Regions from separate parts of the Radiobacillus sp. PE A8.2 genome, predicted to be linked through region 2. Evidence: predicted binding sites of a transcription regulator. Region 2 holds the regulator's gene; the other holds the start of a gene.
The links. Region 2 encodes Rex, which represses fermentation and respiration genes when NADH is low (regulators of the CRP and FNR family bind a similar motif). Its sites were predicted from a motif close to TTGTGAAATATTTCACAA; they were not measured.
Positions count from the first base shown of each region.

Region 1: ACI6MV_RS09130 (cytochrome ubiquinol oxidase subunit I) is a predicted target of Rex. The motif match lies at 10,414-10,431, and genes of this name have one in related genera.

Region 1 covers NZ_JBJGXI010000013.1:52,969-64,566, reverse strand. The annotation lists gene ACI6MV_RS09180 (hypothetical protein) at 1-173, opposite strand, end outside; gene ACI6MV_RS09175 (CPBP family intramembrane glutamic endopeptidase) at 232-885, opposite strand; gene ACI6MV_RS09170 (hypothetical protein) at 903-1,058, opposite strand; gene ACI6MV_RS09165 (DUF6944 family repetitive protein) at 1,609-2,142, shown strand; gene ACI6MV_RS09160 (manganese catalase) at 2,229-3,113, shown strand; gene ACI6MV_RS09155 (aldo/keto reductase) at 3,368-4,363, opposite strand; gene ACI6MV_RS09150 (hypothetical protein) at 4,414-4,593, opposite strand; gene cydC (thiol reductant ABC exporter subunit CydC) at 4,566-6,281, opposite strand; gene cydD (thiol reductant ABC exporter subunit CydD) at 6,278-8,011, opposite strand; gene ACI6MV_RS09135 (cytochrome d ubiquinol oxidase subunit II) at 8,031-9,044, opposite strand; gene ACI6MV_RS09130 (cytochrome ubiquinol oxidase subunit I) at 9,034-10,386, opposite strand; gene ACI6MV_RS09125 (aminoglycoside phosphotransferase family protein) at 10,654-11,550, opposite strand.
Region 2 covers NZ_JBJGXI010000042.1:2,241-13,838, forward strand. The annotation lists gene tsaB (tRNA (adenosine(37)-N6)-threonylcarbamoyltransferase complex dimerization subunit type 1 TsaB) at 1-288, shown strand, start outside; gene rimI (ribosomal protein S18-alanine N-acetyltransferase) at 288-734, shown strand; gene tsaD (tRNA (adenosine(37)-N6)-threonylcarbamoyltransferase complex transferase subunit TsaD) at 731-1,765, shown strand; gene ACI6MV_RS18895 (ABC-F family ATP-binding cassette domain-containing protein) at 2,173-4,098, opposite strand; gene ACI6MV_RS18900 (redox-sensing transcriptional repressor Rex) at 4,413-5,054, shown strand; gene ACI6MV_RS18905 (YdiK family protein) at 5,527-5,727, opposite strand; gene ACI6MV_RS18910 (CPBP family intramembrane glutamic endopeptidase) at 5,735-6,448, opposite strand; gene groES (co-chaperone GroES) at 6,956-7,240, shown strand; gene groL (chaperonin GroEL) at 7,300-8,931, shown strand; gene ACI6MV_RS18925 (hypothetical protein) at 9,027-9,179, opposite strand; gene ACI6MV_RS18930 (sensor histidine kinase) at 9,572-11,512, shown strand; gene ACI6MV_RS18935 (response regulator) at 11,509-11,598, shown strand, end outside.

The sequences.
Region 1 (11,598 bases), on a different contig from region 2:
AATAAATTTAATACAAAGTATTCAAAATGATAAGCCATACTTGTATTCGTTAACAGCAATATAAACAATCGCTTACGATCTTTACACTTTATAAATGTATATATGAGTAACGATGTGTGAATTACGGATATAAAAATAAATGGATATCTATTCCAATGCTTCTCTTTAGCCATCATATCTACCTCATGTTTATGTATCTTATCTATAGCATGAGCAGGATGGCTTAAAATATTACAAAATATGAATAAGGTACGTGAGCATAATACCCACATCAGCTAGAAGGTGACTAATAACTGGTGCAATTATTGAATGTAACTTAGCTCTAAAATACCCCCACAAAATACCTGCCATAAAAACAGGTGCAACCGCCAATACATCAAATGGCCAATGTAGCATAGGTATAAGCGTCAAGAGATGATATAGACTATAAAGAAAAGCAGTAAGAATAATCGCTCTTGTTGGTCCTATTCTTGTTTTTAAACGTGTATACATATATTCACGCCAGTATAATTCTTCTAATATAGGATTTATACACAAAAGAATAACGACTAAGATTATTGCCTCCATTCCCGTGAAGTTCCACTTCTCTAGCAGCGTCTGTAATGAAGAAACATCAATGACAGTATCAAAAAGTAATGTGAACGCGCCATAGACCATGATCATCATTACCAACCCGCTAATTAAACCGATACCTACAGTTTTTATGTCTATCGTGTTCTTTTGAAACAGTTCATTCCAATTACCATCCTTAGTTTTCTTAATTAAAGGGATCACCAATAGCCAACTGTAAAATAGAAGGAAGGTAAATGGAACACTATTACCAATAGACAAGCCGATAAAAATCATGAGTGTTGGGCCCAGTCCTAAAACAAATATCTTTAACACATATGCTCCCCCCACATTTAAATATTAAGCTTAACCGTAATTACCATTGCAATTATACAAACGACAACGATAAAAAAATATTGTCTGCGCCGTCCTTTTCGATCAACAACTAGTACACCCATCCCAAAAACTACGATTAATATGAAAAACAACAATTGCAAGATTGATAACACAGATTTCACTTCCTAAACTTTAATCATTCAAAAAGAATACTAATCAAAAAAGACATCCTAAGAGGGGATGCCGATCAAAATATATTCTACTTTTAATAAAATTAACTTTACCCACTATTATTCCTATTCGACAAATGTATAAAATATCCTATTGAATTTTTGTAAAGTATTCTTTACAAATTAAGCGTATGCTCACAAAGTTACTAAAGACATCCTCTTATGAATCTTCTGTTGGATCTGTAACTGCATCATAGTCACATTAAGCTTGTTACTTTAGTAGAATCACCGTTTTTGTGTTTACTCTTCTGTAACTTCTATATCTAATTCATCCATTTCCATGCTAGGTGCGATCCAAGGTTGTCTCTTTTCCCGTTTTGCGCACTAAAAATTCTTCCCTCTATATAAATTAAAGTATCTTCATGATGCTCTCGTTTTCTAAGAATTTCATAAACATCCCCTTTTTAATTCTTGCAATTCAAGTATTATTCCCAATCAAATGTAACGAACTCTGCGTACACTAAATTAGCACGATTTAGTTAGGAGTTTTTAAATGGACGCTCAACTTAAATCGATATTCGGATCGTGGATAGAAGCCATCGGGACAACAGTATCCGCTATCGCCAGTACACCCGCTAAATCCATTTCTACCGAGCTACAAAAGGATTTATCTTTAATTGGGAATGTGCTTCAAGCCACGGGAAGCGGTTTATTAGCTGATAGTGTACAAACAATTAATTTAAACAAAATTGGTAACCAAATCGAGGCTATTGGTAATTCTACAATTATAAGTGAGATTTTACTGGATTTTAGTGAACAAACAAAGCAAGAATTAAATATAAAAGGTAATCTGCTTCAAGCACTTGGTGGTGGCTTGTCGTTTGTAGATAGTCTCGGTCAAAAGCCTTCAAAGGCTCAACTATATTCCATCTACGGCAACCTCTTACAAATCATCGGTAACACACTGCAAGCAGTTGCTGGAGGAGTGTCTTGGAGAGGTGGAGAAGCTAGTCAACTGAATACATTAGGAAGTTGGATTCAAGCGATTGGCGCAATTATTTCCGCTCTAGCCGCAAGCAATACTTGAATATTCTGGTGATAATTAGTACGTATAATTCTTCCAGCAAACATGACAATAGTAAAGATTGATATGTTAAGAGGAGGAAACTACCTGTGTTTTATCACGTAAAAGAACTTCAATATAACGCGAAACCGTCCCATCCAGATCCTGTTTATGCGAAAAAGCTACAAGAAATATTAGGTGGACAGTACGGGGAAATGTCTGTTATGATGCAATACTTGTTCCAAGGGTGGAACTGTCGTGCAGAAGGTAAATATCGCGATATGATTTTAGATATTGCAACAGAGGAAATCGCCCACGTTGAAATGATTGCAACAATGATTGCTCAACTCTTAGACGGAGCACCAGCACATGATCAAGAAGCAGGTGCAAAAGACCCTGCAGTTGAAGCAGTATTAGGTGGTATGAACCCGCAGCATGCGATTGTAAATGGATTAGGTGCGCAACCAAACGATAGTGTCGGTTTTCCGTGGACTGCGCGCTATACCGTCTCTAGTGGTAATCTGTTAGCTGATTTCCGCGCTAATCTTAATGCAGAGTCCCAAGGACGTCTTCAAGTTTGCAGACTATATGCAATGACGACAGACCCTGGTGTAAGAGACATGCTTTCTTTCTTAATAGCACGTGACACGATGCACCAAAACCAGTGGATGGCAGCAATTGAAGAACTAGAACAAACACAAGGTGCGATCGTACCGAGTACATTTAACCAAGAGTATGAAAAACAAGAAGTATCCTATTCGTTTATGAACTTTTCTGAAGGCGAAGATAGCAGTACTGGTCGCTGGGCAAGTGGGCCAACTTTAGATGGACAAGCTAATTTTGAATACGATCAACAGCCTAAGCCAATGGGACAAAAGCCTGATTTAAAACCTGGTCCTGCTTATATTCACGGGACAAACCCGGAAGCATTAAGAAAGATGCAAGTTATGGGCAAAATGGAACCAACTTTCAACCAGCAAAACCCACTACAGTAAGAAAAGCGTAGAGCGCCGCTTAGAAACGTAGCGACTGGAGCGAATCGACTGAGATAAAGGAATCATGCCCCCGCATAGGGGGTATGTCGACGTTGGACGGCAAGTCCGCTTTTAGTCGACCTTCCATAAAACTTTAACCGATGATGACTTATCGTAGGGCGATTCGTGAAGTCGCCTAGTTTCTGGCGCTCGGAGCTAGACAGCTTTAAAGAAAACGGCCATCTCCATATAAATAGGAGATGGCCGTCACTGTTTTACTGGAATCTTGCAACCTTTTTAGAAACCGCATCAATTTCATCCATGTCATCTTGAGATAAACGGAATTGTAAGGTACCGATATTTTCTTGTGCGTGATGAAGCTTCGTAGCACCCGGAATTGCAACTACGGTATCTCCGTGAAAGTGGATTAGCCAATTGAGTGCAATCTGGGTTTGACTCACCCCATACTTGGTTGATTTTGCTGCTAACACGTCGATTAACGGTTGTGTTTTTTCAATACCTGCTGGTTTAAAAAACTTTCCATTCTTTCTTGGACCTTTTATGTTTTTGATTAACTCTGGATTGCTGTGAAATTTGCCGGACAAAATCCCTTGTTCCAGCGGGGAGTAAGCAATAATCGTAATGCCGAGCTCTTTCGCTGCAGCTAATACACCATTATTCTCTATTCTTCGATCCAGCAAGTTATATTTCACTTGATTGGATGCCAATCCATATCCTTCAGCCTTAAGTACTTCGTGCGCTTGTCTCATTTTTTCGGCGTTAAAATTGCTTACACCGGCATGTTTAATTTTATTATTCTTGAGTAGTTCCACCATTGCCTTCATCTCATCGTTCACACTCGAAAATGAAAACGGTTGATGTATCTGGTAAAGTTCGATTTGCTTACCATTCAATGCGTCGATGCGTGTATCAATTGTTTTGGTAATCGACTTGGCGGTCCTTAAAAACGGCCACCATTTTGTCGCAATAAAAGCTGCTTCTGCTACCGGACCAATCAGATCTAAGGCTTCCGATAAGGCCTTTTCCGATTCGCCCTTTCCATACACTTCAGCCGTATCAAACCAGTTAATACCGCCTTCTAAACTAAGACGAACAATTTCATTGATGTCTTCCTGCTTCATAGCTGCCCAAAAACTACCAACCAAACCTTTGTCTTTACTAAACTGCCAGCAGCCTAATCCTAAAGCGGATATCTCCGTAGTTGAATTACCTAGCTTTCGTAACGGTATCATCGTTTGTGCCTCTACCACATTAACCACTCCCCTTCTTTGATTTTCCTTATTATTAAGTGTATACATGTCTAGTCTGTTTGTAAAAAGGAATGCCCGTAACCTACTCCAATTTGTGGGGACAAGAGACGATAAACAAGTAATTTAACATAACTGTGGAAACGAATTTGAAACAAATAGTTGCTCCTGTGGTTACCTAACCCGCCACCAACAACATCCGCTACTAAAGTAAGCTCTTTTCCAACTGCCACATCTCGTAAAAGTAACCCTTTTTCTGCATTAATTCATCAAACGAACCAGACTCAATCACTTTTCCTTGATCCATTGCAATAATCTGGTCCATGTTTTCTAAACCGGCTAAGCGGTGGCTAACTAAAATTAACGTATCCGCTTTTGCTTGTTGAAACAGGCGCTTGTAAATTATACTTTCAGTAACCGCATCAACGGACGATGTTGGTTCATCTAGCACCCATAACCTGCCTTGCTTTAGCATGGCTCTTGCTATTGCCAATCGCTGTTTTTCCCCGCCAGATAAGTTCTCAGCATTTTCATAGACAGTATCATCTAAGGAAAAGTGCGAGAGCTGCACGTTTGCTAGCATCGCTTCCATTTGTTGGTCTTCTAGTTTGCTATCTGCAAGCAATAAATTATCTCGAATCGTACCGTAAAAGAAATGGCTACCTTGCAGAACCACCTTTGCTTCTTCCCACAAGCTTTTCTGCTCAATCTCTTCAAGAGGCAAATCATCGATATAGATTTCCCCGTGGATCGGCTTATAGATATTGAGTATTAACTGCAATAATGTTGATTTACCAGAGCCACTCGGTCCTACGATCGCGGTTTTCGACCCTCGTGGGAACTGTGCAGCTATCGTATCAATCGTTCTTCTTTCATCACCCGGATAGGAAAATGAAACATCCTGTATTCGAATGTGATGCGCTCCAGGTTCCAGTGGTACAAAGCTTTCCGCTGGCGCAGTCGTTATATCTTCTTCACCTACCACCGAAAACAATCGCTTTGTTGCTAGTTTGGTTTCTTCCATATATGTTGGAAACACTGCCATTGGAGCAGCTGATTCAAACACGGTTAAAGCAATCATTAATAGCATCGCCAAATATAAACCATCTAGTTGTCCGCTCGTAACTAAAAATGCGGAAACTGCTAACACTAACCATGCAACAAAGAAAGATACAAATGAATTCCAAGATTGACTATAAAGGATATTACGATTTTCACGTTCTTGTTCGTGAATATAATCATCAGATGTTTGCAATAACCGCTCACTCTTCTGCTCTAGTTTTTGATAGATTTTTAAATCCTGATATCCATAGAAAAATTCGGTGATATCGGTTGATAAATGTCCTCTTTTTTCTCTAACCTTACTATTCAGCTTTGCCTGTCGCAATGAAAACAGAGCAGGGATCACAAATGTTGTCAGCACTAAACCAAGCAAAAGCAAGAGCGCTATGTAAATCGAATAATACGCAGTAAAAAGAATCGTAGCTAGGAAAACTAATATGAGAACAATTGGTGGATATACCACCCGCAGGAAAAAGTTTTGTAAACTCTCAACATCTCCAACAATGCGAGCTAACAAATCACCACTACGATATTTTTGGAAAATACCTGGTACGACTGGATTCAATTTTTCAAAAAAAGCAACACGCACATTACTTAACATCGTAAAAGTCGCCCTATGAGAATACAGCCTCTCTGCATAACGGCTAATAGCTTTAACAAATCCAAGCAGCTTGACCGTTGACGTTAAAATAATCAGCATGTAGATGGGCGTTGCCAATGCTGCTTTAGCGACTAAATAACCACTCGCCGCAAACAAACCAACACTTGCGATACCACCAACAAAGCCAAATAAAATCGAATATACAACGTCTTTTTTCTCTCGTAACATCAATTTCATAATAACGGTTAACTGCCTCATGCTCGGTTGCCTCCTCGCTGCACCATTACCATCTCCCGATAGGCACTCACTGATTCTATCAAGTTTTCATGTGTACCTGTCGCAACTATCCTGCCATCTTGCATAAACAAGATGGCGTCTGCTTGTTTAATCGTATGCAATCGGTGGGCAACAGTTATGATTGTTGCTTGCTTCGCGAGCATATCGATCGAGTTTTGCAAAATTTGCTCGGTGCGAAGATCAAGGCCTGTTGTAGGTTCATCAAGTAACACAACTTGTGGCTTTTTCAAAAAAGCCCTCGCAATAGCAATTCGCTGCTTTTCACCAGCAGACAAACCTCTGCCACCTTCACCAATTACCGTGTCATAGCCTTGGTCTAATTGCTCAATAAGCGCTGTAAGACCGGCTTGCTCAGCAACAGTATGTAATTCCGTTTCCGCAAAAACTTCTCCTGTACCAATTGCAATATTTTCCTGTATCGTACCCGAGAAAATAAACGGATCTTGTGATATGTAACAAAGTTGATTTAACCACACGTGCTCACTCAACTCCGGTAATCGTGTGCCATTTACAAGAATTGCTCCATGTGTTGGTGTTAATAAACCTGCTAACAAATGGAGGATTGTTGATTTTCCAGCACCACTTTTTCCGATGATTGCAATACGGCTATAAGGCTGGAATTTTTCGCTAAGTTCCTGTAAAACAAGCTTGTCCTGCTGATAGCTAAAACTAACGCCGCTTAGTTCGATTACAGGTGGGGTATGTTTATTTTTTATCAGTTTATCGCCCCAAGCTACTCGATCCGTCGATGCAGCTAACTCATCAAATACTTTTCTCGCTGCCCCCATGCTACTCCTACCATTATGAAAACTATTATTTAACTGTTTGAGCGACGTAAAGAATTCAGGAACTAATAGTAAAACGAAAAAAGCTGTGAAAAAGGATAGATTTTGGTAGACGATCAATTGGATTGCGATTCCGAGCGCGACAATACCAATACTAAGCATCGAAATGATTTCAGTTAGAAACGACATCGTAAACGCAACTTTTAAGATTTCCATCGTCGTATCTCGGAATCCGATGCTACTTTTTTCAATTTCATCTTTTTGTTGCTTCGCTTTGCCATATAACTTTAGCGTCACAAGACCTTGGAGAATATCCAAAAACTTTCCGGAAAAAGCAGACAGCTTATCCAATCTCTCCTCTGATTTCTTTTGTGTCTGCATCCCAATTACAGCCATACATACAGGAATAAACGGAGCTGTTACAATCAGAATAAGTCCAGAATTCACGTGCACAGTAAAGATCGTAACTAATACGAATAATGGAACAACAGTCGACTGGATCACTTGCGGAATGTATTGGCTAAAATAACCGTCCATTTCATCGACCACATCCATCATTACACTAACTTTGTTTCCAGACTGACCTTGGATTACATGCTGCAAAGGATGGACAGAGAACGTATTGACCAACTGTCGGCGTAGCTGTTTTTTCACTTTTGTCGCAAGCCCAACACCGATACGGCTGCTATAATATGTACTAATCGTTCTAATACCTAACACCAATAGCAGCACGATAATCGCTTGGAAAACGACGCTATACGATTGTTCGTTCAAAAAAACATCTTCGACAATCGCCGTTATTAAATATGCTTGTCCGATTACAGCTGCTCCTAGCAGAAGTGATAGGAACACGATCAAAACTAAGCTCTTTTTTTCCTTTAATGTTGCTTGCTTTAATTCCTTCATCGCTTCATCATATCCCTTATTATTTCTTGCCTTTTACATAATCTGCATTAAATAAAAATAGTTTCATTAGTAAAACCAGTGACGGAACCAGTAGGCATAGACCACCAATAAATGCAGCAACTAATGCAAAACCCATTGCCTCGTTCGTGGCACTATCAGTAATAACAATGTATGGGTCAAGTAGATATGGATATTGTGCGATTCCATATCCGAAAAAGGCAAACAAAAATTGCAACATTACACATATAAAGGCAATTCCGTAATACTTCCCTTTATAGAGTAACCAATAGGAGACAATAAAAAACCCAACAGACATGCCAAACATCCACCATAAGTCGAGCATGTTTTCAAAATGTCGCATATTTCGCTGACTTAAAGCAATCATCGTCGTTAAAGCTGCGACAATCGTCGGTGAACTCCAAAACAACGCATAATTTCTCACTAATGCTAATGCAGCATGGTCCTCCGCGCGAGAAGCGTAAAAGGTTAGAAACGTGGCACTGATGAACAGTAAAGACACGATTGCTAAGGCGACGATACTCCAAGCCAAAGGACTCGTAAACAGATCAAGATAATCTAACCTGACAGCACCGTTCTCCTCTACAATAAATCCACCTTCTGATAAAGTTAACGCTACAGATAACGAAGCTGGTATCAGTAATCCCGTAGCACCATACAAGAACATGTAAAGATTGCTCTGTTTCGAACCATAGTTTTCAAATGCATAAAACGAGCCACGAATCGCTAATAAAATAATCGCAAAGCTCGCCGGCACGAGTAATGTTGTTCCGTAGTAATAAGCAACATCCGGAAAAAAGCCAATAATTCCCACAAAGAAGAATACGAGAAACACGTTGGTTACTTCCCAAACTGGTGACAAATATCTTGAGATTAATTGATTAATCACATGGTCTTTCTTCGTTACCTTTGCATAATAAGCAAAGAAACCTGCGCCAAAGTCGACAGAGGCGACAATCAAATACCCATATAAAAACAACCAAAGTACACTAATGCCGATTAGTTCATAGGTCATGATTTTTCCCTCCAGTGTCCGTATAATGCTTTTCTAACTCAAGCTCTGCCGGGTTATGGCGGAACAGCTTTCTAAGTGTCACGATACATAACGTACCAAGGACGATATATAATCCTAAAAATAAAAAGAACATTTCACCTACATAACTAGATGACGTTACCGCTTCTTCTACCGTCATATAGCCACGAATAATCCACGGTTGCCTTCCTTCCTCTGCAAAAATCCAACCAAATTCAACTGCTAGCATCGCTAGCGGACCAGCAAGAAAGATCGGCCATAGTACCCACTTACTATGAGCATCCCATCTTTTTATCCTACTAACAACTAAATAGAAGAAGGATATCGCAATCAAATACATACCTATCGTAACCATTAAATCAAACATATAATGAATCCAGAGCGGTGGCCGCTCCTCCTCAGGAAAAGCTTCTAAGCCAACGACAGAGCTTTGAAAATTACCATGCGCGAGAAAGCTTAACGCACCTGGTATCCGTATACCACCAACGATGTCATTGTCTTCATTAAGCCAGCCAAACAATACCAAATCTGCGTTTTCCTCTGTTTCAAACAACCATTCTGCCGCAGCCAGCTTTTCTTCTTGATGATTCGCTAAAAATTTTGCAGACAAATCACCAGCCAAGGCTGTTAATAAAGAAAACACAAACACAGCTGTTACCGTCAGCTTTAACGCTTTTTTATGATAATCAGAACTTTTTTTAAATAACATCACAAAGGCAGTAATCGATGCCAGCAATGCAGCACAAGTTAAGTATGAGCCACCAAGCACGTGGAAAACTCTCGTCGGTGTTGATGCACTTAACATCGCATCAATGGGACTAACCGCAGCTAACTCCCCTTTGTTTATTTCAAATCCGTCTGGTGTGTTCATAAACGAATTGACAGTCGTAATAAAGATTGCTGAAAAGCTAGCACCGATGACAATAGGAATTGATAGCAACCAGTGAACAATTGGTTTAAATCTGTCCCATGTATACAAATAAATCCCAAGAAAGATCGCTTCAAAGAAAAATGCGAATACTTCCATAAACAACGGTAACGCAATCACGTTACCTGCAACGCGCATAAAGTTTGGCCAAATTAACGACAGCTGCAATCCAATAGCCGTTCCGGTTACAACACCAACCGCAACAGTGATCACAAACCCCCGTGCCCATCTTTTTGCTAACATATGATAATGAACATCTTTTTTTCTTATTCCAATAAACTCAGCGATTGAAATAAACAGTGGCACACCAACACCAATGGTGGCAAAAATAATATGAAATCCTAATGTCAAAACTGTTAATAATCTACTCATTAATAGCGTATCAAATTCTAGCAATCATTAAACCTCCCTTTAATGAAACCATAGTGAAATATTGAACATAGAATTACTTATGTATTTCCGTTTGCATGCTATCTTATATTGCTTTGCATGAATTATTCTCTCGTTAATCCTATCATTTAAAACCGTTTATTCACACTTTAACGTACTAAATATCACAGTTGTTAGAATTTGTTCACATATCCATCTTCGTTCCCGTTTTTGTTTAGTATGAAACGAAAAAAACGCTCCTTTAAAAGAAACGTTTTTTGTTATTTTACTCATTTAAAATTGTGCGAACCACTGCGCATATAAATAACTATTCTCCCACTCTGGATCCTTGTCCTCAATTCCCCAGCAAGCATAAAGAGTCGCCATCGCAAAAGCAGCCTTGAGTAAACGTTCCCGATCTAAATCCAAAACAGAGACTAGAGCGTCTACTCTATTTCCCAAAATTTCTTTGGGATTACTTTTATTGTGCAGCTCATTTACTAAAAAAGATATTAAATCAAAATAACGGTCACCGGCTACCCCTTTCGGATCAATCGCAAGCCAACCTTTTTCTTCTGAAAATAAAATATTTTGATGATGTAAATCACCATGAAGCAGCTCAGCTTTCTCGCTTGTCTCGCTAATTTGCTTGAAATATGTATATGCTAATTTTATATGGTCCGTGATAATTGGCCCGTCTTCGTTTGAAAAATTCGCTAGGTACCTCTTGAGCCCTTTCGCCCAGTCAGAAATTGTTGGACAATCTAATCCGGTTGAAATAGGTCTACGTATTGCTTTCCACACCTTGACAAATTGCTCAATGGCAACTTGCTCATTCACTTCCGCTTTAAGCATCGTACCTGGTACAAGCTGTTCTAATAGCATAGCGCCACCGTCTGGGTTTGATTTTAATAGTCCTGCACAGCCTACACTGTGATATGCTTGAACCGTTTTTATTTCATTTGTGAAATCAAAACCTGGAATACCTAGTTTTAGAATTACCGGAACTCCTTGGTTATCCTTAGCTTTTACCACATAGTTATAAGAGAGATTTCCAACTGGACCTTCGAGACTTAATTGCCAGTGGTCCGCATAGTTTTGTACTGTAGTTTCTAATCTAGCTAACCAGTCATGACCTTGTTCGCCAAACGTATTAGTAATTTTTTCTTTAAATGACTTTGGTATGTGCAACTGCACTCCCTCCTTCAGATTGTTAACGATACTTTTATTATAAATGCG
Region 2 (11,598 bases):
GTCGAAAAAGAGACGAATGTTCTGTTTCAAGAGTGGCTTATAAAGCTTAGAGACAGACAGCAACATGTATTGTTTTTCAGTCCAGACATGGCAATCCACCAATCTGCAATTGAAGAAACCATGGGAATGAGTGCTATAATTGATCCAATTAATCAAATTTCACGTCCTTCTGTACTAGCTTATATCGGCGGTAACAAACAACCAGATGAGCTACATAAGCTCACACCAAACTATCTACGGTTAGCAGAGGCAGAAGCGAAATGGATGGAACAACAGGGGAAAGAATAATGACTAAAATTGTTATGCGACAAATGGTACTAGAAGATATAGAACAAGTGATCCTGACGGAGAATGCCTCTTTTGCAGTACCGTGGAAGGAAGAAGTGTTTGAAAAAGAGATAACGGAAAATCCCTATGCTATTTATTTTGTGATCGAACACGACAATAGAATCTTCGGGTATTGTGGATTGTGGATCGTTATAGATGAGGCACAAATTACAAACATAGCTATATCTCCACAATTTCGAGGCAAGGGATTTGGTCAGATGTTGTTTCAATATGTGTTAAATCAAGCGATTGCATTAGGTGCTGCAAGGCTGTCCCTTGAGGTGCGTGTATCCAATATTGTTGCACAACGTGTTTATCGTAAATTTGGACTAGTTCCAGGTGGAATACGAAAAAGTTATTATACAGATAATCAAGAAGATGCATTAGTGATGTGGGTGAAATTATGACAAAAGATGAATACATACTTGCTATAGAAACAAGCTGTGATGAAACAGCTGCAGCAATCATAAAAAACGGCGTCGAAATTGTTTCTAATGTTGTTGCTTCTCAAATCGAAAGTCACAAACGATTTGGTGGTGTGGTGCCTGAGATTGCATCAAGACACCATGTGGAACAAATAACGGTGGTGTTAGAAGAGACATTTGACAAAGCAGGACTAACGATTGATGAGATCGATGCGATTGCTGTTACGGAAGGCCCTGGATTAGTTGGGGCTTTATTAGTCGGTGTGAATACAGCAAAAGCGTTAGCATTTGCGAAACAGAAGCCATTAATAGGTGTTCATCACATTGCCGGACATATTTATGCGAATCGGCTGTTAACTGAGTTTGCTTTTCCGTTACTTGCTCTCGTAGTATCAGGTGGACACACTGAACTTGTTTTAATGCGTGAGCACGGCTCGTTTGAGATCATTGGAGAGACAAGGGATGATGCTGCTGGTGAGGCCTATGACAAGGTGGCTAGAACGCTACAGTTACCATATCCAGGTGGACCTCATATTGATCGCCTTGCCAAAGAAGGCAACGAATCGATTGCGTTTCCGCGAGCTTGGCTTGAGGAAGGGTCTTATGATTTTAGTTTCAGTGGATTAAAATCAGCCGTAATTAATAAACTGCATAATGCAGAACAACGAAACGAAGTATTAAAAAACGAAGATATTGCGGCGAGCTTTCAAGCTAGTGTAATTGATGTGCTCGTAACGAAAACATATCGAGCAGCAAAAGCCTATGATGTGAAACAATTGATCGTTGCTGGTGGTGTAGCAGCCAATCAAGGTTTACGAAAGGCACTAACAGATAAATTTGAGAATGAACCGATCGAGCTTCTGATTCCGCCATTACATTTGTGTACCGACAATGCAGCGATGATCGGTGCAGCCGGAAGTATCGCCTATAATCAAGGTCATCGTGCCGGATGGGATTTAAACGCTAATCCTGCATTGGATTTAGAGCAATATGGAAAACGATCAACAACATAAGTAATTCAAGGAGACTATGGGATATTATCCATAGTTTCTTTTAATTAGGATTGAATGAGTAATTGTACTAAAGCTGCATTGAATAGGTACCGTAAAAATGGGGATAGTCAAGCAGTGATTCCCAGTTTATTTGCAGTTTTGTGCTACTTATTAACATTTCTATTAAGTTATACACAGGATAATGTGCGAATTGTGGATTAAATTGTATATTACCTGCTAATAAAGGGGTTGTGATGGGGATAAAAAATGTGGATAAGTAATTTGTTGTCTGTGGACAGTGTGTATAACTCTGTTGACAACTGTTATATTAAGCTTTTGGATGTGGATATCGGTGTGTATATTTTGTAAAAAAAATCGCTTATTAACAAGCAACGTTAATAAGCGATTTTTTAATAATGTGTATAAGCTCATTCATGAAGTGATTCCCATTCCTCCATTAATGCCTCAATTTGTTTGTGGTTCGCTTCATTTCTTTCTGTTAACTCTAATGCTTTCTCATGGTTTTGAAATACATCAGGTTCACATAATAATGCCTCAACATTTTCTATATCTTGCTCAACAGCTTCTATTTCTTGTTCAATTTCTTTTATTCTTCTATCCCGTCTGCGTTGTTCATTTTTCATTGCTTTTTCTTGTTCAAATGATACTTTTGATTCGGCAGGTTTATCTTCACGGCTATCTTTTTGCTCAGCTAATAACTCAATTTCATACTCTTCTTGCTTTTTTTCTAAATAATAATCATAATCACCTAAATAAACGGTGGATTGTTGCGAATTCATTTCAACAATTTCGGTGGCGATTTTGTTGATAAAATAACGGTCATGGGAAACGAATAAAATCGTTCCAGGATAATCGATTAATGCAGCTTCTAATACTTCCTTACTGTCGAGATCTAAATGGTTCGTCGGTTCATCTAGAATTAATAAATTAGCTTTCTCTAACATTAGTTTGGAAAGTGACAGTCTCGCTTTTTCTCCGCCACTTAAGGATGATACAGATTTTAAAACATCATCACCGGTAAATAGAAAGTTTCCTAGCACAGTACGGATATCCTTTTCATTCATTGTCGGATATTCGTCCCAAAGCTCACTTAAAACCGTTTTGTTGGAATGCAGCCTCGTTTGTTCTTGATCATAATAACCAATTTGAACATTAGTACCGAGTTGAATGGTTCCTTTGTTTGCCTGCAAATGTCCGACGATTGCTTTAAGTAACGTAGTTTTTCCGACACCATTAGGACCGATTAAGGCAATGCTATCTCCTCTAGAAGCTTGGAATGTCAAATTGGAAAATATATGATCTTTACTATCGTCATAACGAAATGCTAAATTAGAAATTTTTAATACGTCGTTGCCACTGCGACGGTCAATAGCAAATGAAAACTTTGCGGACGCTTCATCACCACTAGGCTTATCAACCCGTTCCATTTTTTCTAACTGCTTTCGACGGCTTTGCGCACGCTTCGTTGTTGATGCACGAACGAGATTTTTTTGCACGAAATCTTCCATACGTTTAATTTCTGACTGCTGCTTTTCAAATTGCTTTAAATCGCGCTCATAATTCGCGGCTTTTTGATCTAAATACTTACTGTAATTACCATGAAATTTAGCAGACTGGTTACGAGATATTTCATAAACGATATTAACTGTCTTGTCCAAAAAATAACGGTCGTGGGAGACAATCACTACAGCGCCTTTATAGTTATTCAAATAACCTTCTAGCCATGAGAGTGTTTCAATGTCTAAGTGGTTCGTAGGTTCATCAAGGATTAAAATGTCTGGTTTTGATAATAGAAGTTTTCCTAGTGCCAGTCGTGTCTTCTGGCCACCACTTAATGCATTAATTTGTGTATCCCAGTCGAAATGCTGAAAATGCAAACCGTTTAACACGGCTTTAATTTCAGCCTCATATTGATAGCCACCCTCTGTGCGAAAAGCTTGTTGCTTTCGGTCATAGTCAGCTAACAACTGCGCATAAGCAGACTGATTTTCTATTAAATCAGGATCACCCATCTTTTGTTCAATTTTTCGTAATTCAGCTTCTTTATCAACTAAATATTGAAATACACGAAGCATTTCATTCCAAATCGTCTCATTAGACTCAAGCCCCGTATGTTGCTCTAAATAACCAATTGTAACGTCTTTAGGCTTGTGAATCTTCCCTTCATCATAGGCCAGCTGATTGGCCATAATTTTTAACAAAGTAGATTTACCAGCCCCATTACGACCTACAATCGCGATCCGGTCACTCGTTTTTATTTCAAGTTTTATATTCGATAAAATGAGTTCTGCCCCATATCGTTTTGTTAATTGATTTACTTGCATTAAAATCATACTATTCACCTCATTATATTAAGTGTAGCTTAATAATCTTAAAAGTAGCAAGCATCTTCTTTTAGTAAACGAGGAGAAAGCTAACAAATTTTGTTAACTTAGTGAATTAATTCACGACAGTTCCACATTTTTTTGTTAAAATATAGACAAGCTTGTAAAACATGGTCAACCAGTAAAGACAAGAACCGTGACTGAGAACCACAATTTTTTATAGTGCTAAAAAAATGAATGCGCTATCATAAGTTTTCTAGGTGGATAACAAACAAGGATTGGACTATCCTAGATAATAACGAAATACGGAGGAATAGATGATTATGAGTGAGCAAAATAAAATACCACAAGCAACAGCTAAACGATTACCACTTTATTTTCGTTTTATAAATAATTTACATTTACAAGGAAAGCTTCGCGTATCGTCTAAAGAGCTTAGTGATGCAGTGAAAGTTGATTCTGCAACAATTCGACGCGATTTTTCCTATTTTGGTGCACTTGGTAAAAAAGGATATGGATACAACGTTGAATATTTACTAAGCTTCTTTAGAAAAACGCTAGATCAGGATGAGATTACACGAGTGGCACTTATCGGTGTTGGTAATCTTGGTACAGCATTTTTGCATTATAATTTTATGAAAAACAATAACACGAAAATCGAAATGGCTTTCGATGCAGACCCGAATAAAGTCGGCACTGTCATTGATGGTATTCCGATTTATCACATCGATGACTTAGAGGAAAAAGTAGGTGGGGTTGAAGTAGCAATACTGACCGTTCCAGTTGCTGAAGCACAAGGCATAACGGACCGATTACTAGGAGCAGGCATCGTAGGTATATTAAACTTTACACCAGCCAGAATTACAGTACCAGAAGGGATCCGCGTACATCATATTGATTTGGCTGCTGAACTACAATCGTTAGCATACTTCCTGAAGCATTACCCGCTGGATCACGAAGAATAAATGAAAAACAGCTTACCCGGATTATCTGGGTTAAGCTGTTTTTTTATCTTGAGAGTCGATTATGCTAGATGTCACATTGATATTGGATTCAGTTGCTGATCGAGTAAGTTTAAGTGGATATCAATAAAGAACATACTAATTCAGCTGTTGATCGGGTACGTTTTAGCACATATCACTGAAGAACCTACTAATTCGACGGTTAATCAAGTACGTTTAAGTTCATATCAACGAAAAACATACTGATTCAGCGGCTGATCTAGTATGTTTACACCCATATAAACGGAGAACGTAATGATTCAGCAGTTGATCAAGTATGTTCTACATATTTAACCGAAGAACATACTAATTCAGCTGCTGAACGAGTATATTTAAACCCATATCACCGAAGACATACCAATTCAGTAACAGATCGAGTAAATCAATGCGCGCCTAACCAAGTAAAACATAGACTCAAGACTCGCATCCAAATTCATCACTTTTTTTTCTGCTTTTGGATTTTAATATGCACTCCGATGAGACGGATGGCAACGCCAAAATCCAATGTTGCAAATATAATTAGCGCGATTGTAAAAATGTTCCATAATGTATCTTGAGCAGAGACGACGGCAATGTAAGTGAAAAGAGTTCCTAATCCAAAATATAAGGAAGCCGTTAACAGTGGAGATATTCGCATCGGTTAGTTAGCCTCCTAAAAAAATCATTTGTATTTGTTGCTCAAATTGCTCTAATCTTCTTTCTAATTCTGCAGGGTCTACACTGTATTGCATGACGACCGCAAAGGTGTTAATGCCCATGTGCGCAATAATCGGCACAATAATCCGTTTTGTTTGTACATAGAGAAAGGCAAACACCATACCCATGCTTGTGTAAATTAGAATATGTGGATTATCGTTATGAACGAGTCCGAAAATTAACGCGGACGCCAGAGCAGCGATGATAAAGTTTGTCCGTTTATAAATACTACCAAAAATAATTTTACGGAAAATCAGTTCCTCCAATACAGGAGCAAATACAGTAACAACAATGATGAAGATTGGTGCTGTTCGGGCAATGTCCATGATGTTGCTGGTGTTTTGTGAACCAGGTTCAATATGTAAAATATATGTTTCAATTAGTATAGAGGCAATTTGTGCACTATAAGCAAGTAGCATGCCGAGTAAAGCCCATAAGGCAATTGTACCAATTTCACTGCTGCTACGCATATCAACTTGCTTCATGTCTTCCCGTAACAAATAAATAATTACAGCAAGTCCAACACCAAAACTAATAACACTCCAAACACCAGAAGCAAAAATTGGGTCTATATCGTATATCCTGATAAACGGAATAATCAAAGCACCGGACATCTGCATGGCGATATAAGTTAGAATTACGTACCAATATCTTTTCGGCAAAAAGCAACGACTCCTTTTAAAATTAATTGCATCAATTGTATTATTGTACGTATTTTATATCAATTTTAGAATAGACTCGTATAGGAAGTCCACTATTTTAACGAAAACCTTATTTTAAGAGGTTGTTCAAAAATCACAATGATTACTCAAGTAGCCGATAGAGATTGAAGATTGGATCTAGCCGAAAAATCCGTTCCTCACGTAGGTTCTGTCTACGCTCCGGTCCTCTTTTTTTAGCTTCATCCATTCTTCACGGTGCTAAAAACGGACCTTTTTGAATACGCACTTTAAGGAAAGTAGAGAAAGGTGAATAAAGTATAGTTGCTTTAGGCGAAACTTGTAAACAAGCTATAAAAAGCGGTTGCTAGAAATGTCGAAAAAAAATTAATCAGACTGCTTGCAAATTAAGATAGAATTCATTATTATAATAGTTGTGTTAGCACTCTAACTTAGTGAGTGCTAAAAATAAAAAAGAACAATCGAATACTATTAAGGAGGTTTTAAAACATGTTAAAGCCACTAGGTGATCGTGTCATTATTGAAGTTGTAGAGAAAGAAGAACAAACGTCAAGCGGTATTGTACTTCCTGACTCTGCAAAGGAAAAACCACAAGAAGGTAAAGTTGTTGCTGTTGGATCTGGACGTGTGTTTGACAATGGAGAAAAAGTAGCACTTGAAGTTGAAGAAGGTAATGTTGTGGTTTACTCCAAGTTTGCTGGAACAGAAGTAAAGTATGAAGGTAAAGAATACTTAATTCTTCGTGAGAGTGACATCTTAGCTATCGTTGGTTAAGTTTGCGAAGGACAATCCATTTATATCATAAAATGAGTACGTTAAGGAGGACTTTTTAAATGGCTAAAGAAATCAAGTTTAGTGAAGAAGCTCGCCGTGCTATGCTACGTGGTGTAGACACGCTTGCGAACGCTGTAAAAGTTACTTTAGGACCAAAAGGACGTAACGTCGTATTAGATAAAAAATACGGTTCACCACTAATTACTAATGATGGTGTAACAATTGCAAAAGAAATTGAATTAGAAGATCATTTCGAAAACATGGGTGCACAGCTTGTATCTGAAGTTGCATCAAAAACAAACGATGTAGCTGGTGACGGTACAACTACGGCAACAGTATTAGCACAAGCAATGATTCGTGAAGGTTTGAAAAACGTTGCATCTGGTGCAAACCCTGTTGGTGTACGCCGTGGTATCGAGAAAGCAGTTGAGGTTGCTATTAAATCTCTTCGCGAAATCTCTAAGCCAATCGAAAGTAAAGAATCAATCGCACAAGTTGCTGCCATCTCTTCTGGTGATGACGAAGTAGGTCAATTAATTGCAGAAGCAATGGAGCGCGTTGGTAACGATGGCGTTATTACAATCGAAGAATCTAAAGGCTTCTCTACTGAACTAGAAGTAGTAGAAGGTATGCAGTTCGACCGTGGATATGCATCTCCATACATGGTTACAGACCAAGATAAAATGGAAGCAGTACTAGAAGATCCATATATCCTAATTACAGATAAAAAGATCGCTAGCATTCAAGAAGTACTTCCTGTATTAGAGAAAGTTGTTCAACAAAGCCGTCCACTTCTATTAATCGCTGAGGACGTAGAAGGCGAAGCATTAGCTACATTAGTAGTAAACAAACTTCGTGGAACATTCAATGCAGTAGCTGTTAAAGCTCCTGGATTCGGTGATCGTCGTAAAGCAATGCTAGAAGACATTGCAACACTTACAGGTGGTCAAGTAATCACTGAAGATCTTGGATTAGAGCTTAAGAGCACTACAATGGAACAATTAGGCCGCGCTTCTAAAGTTGTTGTTACAAAAGAACACACAACTGTTGTAGAAGGCGCTGGTAATCCAGAACAAATCGCATCACGTGTTGCACAAATCCGTGCGCAATCAGAAGAAACAACTTCTGAATTCGATAAAGAAAAATTACAAGAACGTCTAGCAAAACTTTCTGGCGGTGTTGCCGTAGTTAAAGTTGGCGCAGCAACAGAAACAGAATTAAAAGAACGTAAACTACGTATCGAAGACGCATTGAACTCTACACGTGCGGCTGTACAAGAAGGTATTGTAGCTGGTGGTGGTACTGCACTAGTAAATATCTACAACAACGTAGCAGGATTAGATCTTACTGGTGACGAAGCAACTGGTGCAAACATCGTACTTCGTGCATTAGAAGAACCAGTTCGCCAAATCGCTCATAACGCTGGCCTAGAAGGTTCTATCATCGTAGAACGTCTAAAAGGCGAAGCAGTAGGCGTTGGTTTCAACGCAGCAACTGGCGAATGGGTAAACATGGTAGAAGCAGGAATCGTGGATCCAACAAAAGTTACACGTTCCGCACTTCAAAACGCAGCATCTGTTGCAGCTATGTTCCTAACTACAGAGGCTGTAGTAGCTGATTTACCTGAGCCAGAAGGTTCTGCTCAAATGCCTGATATGGGCGGTATGGGTGGCATGGGCGGCATGATGTGATGACCGCTCAATCCCTTGAAATGCTAAGATAGATATAAAAGAGGCTTCTCACTAGTTGATTAAACTTTTGAGAAGCCTCTTTTTTTATGTGCTAGTTAAAACCATAAGTATAAAAACAACTTCATCATATAATCGACAAGATACTGCATTTCACGGGTGGTGACAGGTAACCGATTTATGTTTGTAGTCACTGTTGCATGAGATGCATAAAACGAAACATGATCTATAAATGTATTTTCAATTATCATATCTACTAGAAAATATTTTAGTCCTATTGCTCTAAATACTCAACCATTTTTGAACCAAGAATAGCTGACAAACCATTACTTTTTGAACGTCATAATAATAGGTCCTATTCAAGCATCCCTGCGTAAAACAACTGGCTATCCATGCATCAAATCCCGTTTTCCGATTTATTCTTTTTTTAGTTTGAGCTGTCGTATAACTCCTAGACATTTTCTATGAAGGTTATCGCATGAATAAACAAGTCTAAAAATGTGTGGAATCTTTGGCGATTACAGTAAACCACATTGACCATATCCACTCTTTAAAATATACTGAAACCATTAACATTAAACATAAAAGTGAACATACTTATTATCAATAGATATGGGTTATGCAACTAGAGAGGAGCTGTGACTTGAGTTGGTCAAAGAATCTATTTATATTGGTCACGGTTGTTTTAATTATTGGTTTGGTCGCCTATTATTGGAACGTTTTAAATGAAGATACTGTAGTCAAAAGAGGAGAGGTTAACCTCTCGCAATCAGAATTTTTTGAGAAAGGGTACATTGAACTAAATGGAGAATGGGAGTTTTACTGGCGAGAATTGTTAGAACCTAAAGATTTCGAGCAACAAAATGAAGATATAGATTATACACTTGTTCCAGGAAATTGGAGTCGAGATCTTCATGGTAATCAGTATGAAAATAAAGGTTTTGCGACTTACCGAATGGTAATAAATGATATTCCTGATGACATATATTTCGGCTTTAAAAAATCAAATATTCGTAATGCCAGTAAAGTCTACATAAATGGAGAAGTCGTTTTAGAAGATGGGCATGTTTCAAAATCCTTGGAAGGTAGTATCCCAGGGAATAATTCGGACATTACTTATTTTGAATTGCATGATGAAACGGCGGAAATTATTATCCAAGCGTCTAATCATGAATATATCGTAGGTGGTATTTCCAGACCACTTCTATTTGGTTTGCAACAAGATTTAGTAAGGCATCAACAACAAAATATTATGTTTGAATTTGCTATGATATTAGTAGTGTTTATGGTCGGTGTATTTTATATTATTTTATTCTTTACAAGCAGATACTACCGTAGGATGGAACCCGCAACTTTTGTGCTAGCGCTAAGTTGCTTATGCTTTGGTGCTATGGGGAGTATGTATAGTGAACGAATTATTACCGTTATGTTTCCAGACCTCACATTGAATACAACCTTCCGATTTGGTCACATCGTCAGTGCTTTATCAGTTATATTTGTGTTGAATGTTGTTAATAAAATTAATGATGATTTTCTGTCGAACCGCATGAAATCTATTATCTCGGTCATGTTTGGTGTTTTCATTATTTTTGTATTAACCTTACCGCTGGAAGTGTATTTGAGCACATTAACTTTTTATATGATTTTCGTCGTCGGTGTATTTTTATGGATTTGGATAAAAGTCTTCCTTACGTTCTTTAAAAAACAAGATAAGGGAATGAAACAAATTGAGCATGTCACACTTATTGTTGCAATATTTTCTGTATTTTTATTTTGGTTTGATGTTATGCTCTATAGTTTTGGCATTAAAGCAGATATGAAAATTGCTTTTTTGTGCATGGCGATTTTTAGCCTCGCAATAGCCTCGCTACTAATTTATCGTTATACCCTTTACTACAAAAAAAGTGAAGAGCTCTCGATAGAATTACTTCAAACCTTAGAAGTATTAACTGAGAAATCTAATCAGGTTAAGGAAAATGAATTAGCGTTTTTACAAGCTCAAATTAAACCGCATTTTTTGTTTAATGCCTTAAATGTGATATCTTCTATGATATTAAAGCGTTCAGACCAAGCATACGAGCTAGTTTTATCATTGAGCGATTATTTGCGTGCGAAATTTGATTTTTATAATAAAGAGAAATGGATCAGTATTAGAGATGAATTAGGTTTCATCTATTCCTATCTTGATATCGAACAGGCTCGTTTTGAAGAACGATTAAAGGTGGACGTTCAGTTGAACGATGATATAGATTTTGTTGTGCCTCCATTATTAATTCAACCGTTAGTTGAAAATGCTATAAGGCACGGTGTCAATATGAAAAAAGAAGGAGGCACTGTCTCCATTCATATTACCAAAATAACACAAGGTCATCTGATCAAGGTAAGTGATGATGGAGTAGGAATGACTAGAGAAAAGATACGAGATATATTAGATCAAGCATTTTCAAATAAGGATGGAATTGGATTGCAAAATATTCAAAATCGTATGCATCGTTTATTCGGGAAGGGATTACAAATTGAGAGTTCACTAGGAGAAGGAACAACGATTTCAGTAATAATACCTGATCGGAGGATATCAAATTGAAAATACTCATGATTGACGATGAACGAATGGCCATGGAGCATCTAAAAACAATTCTTGAAAAAAGTCAGCAAGTGGAAGTTAATGAC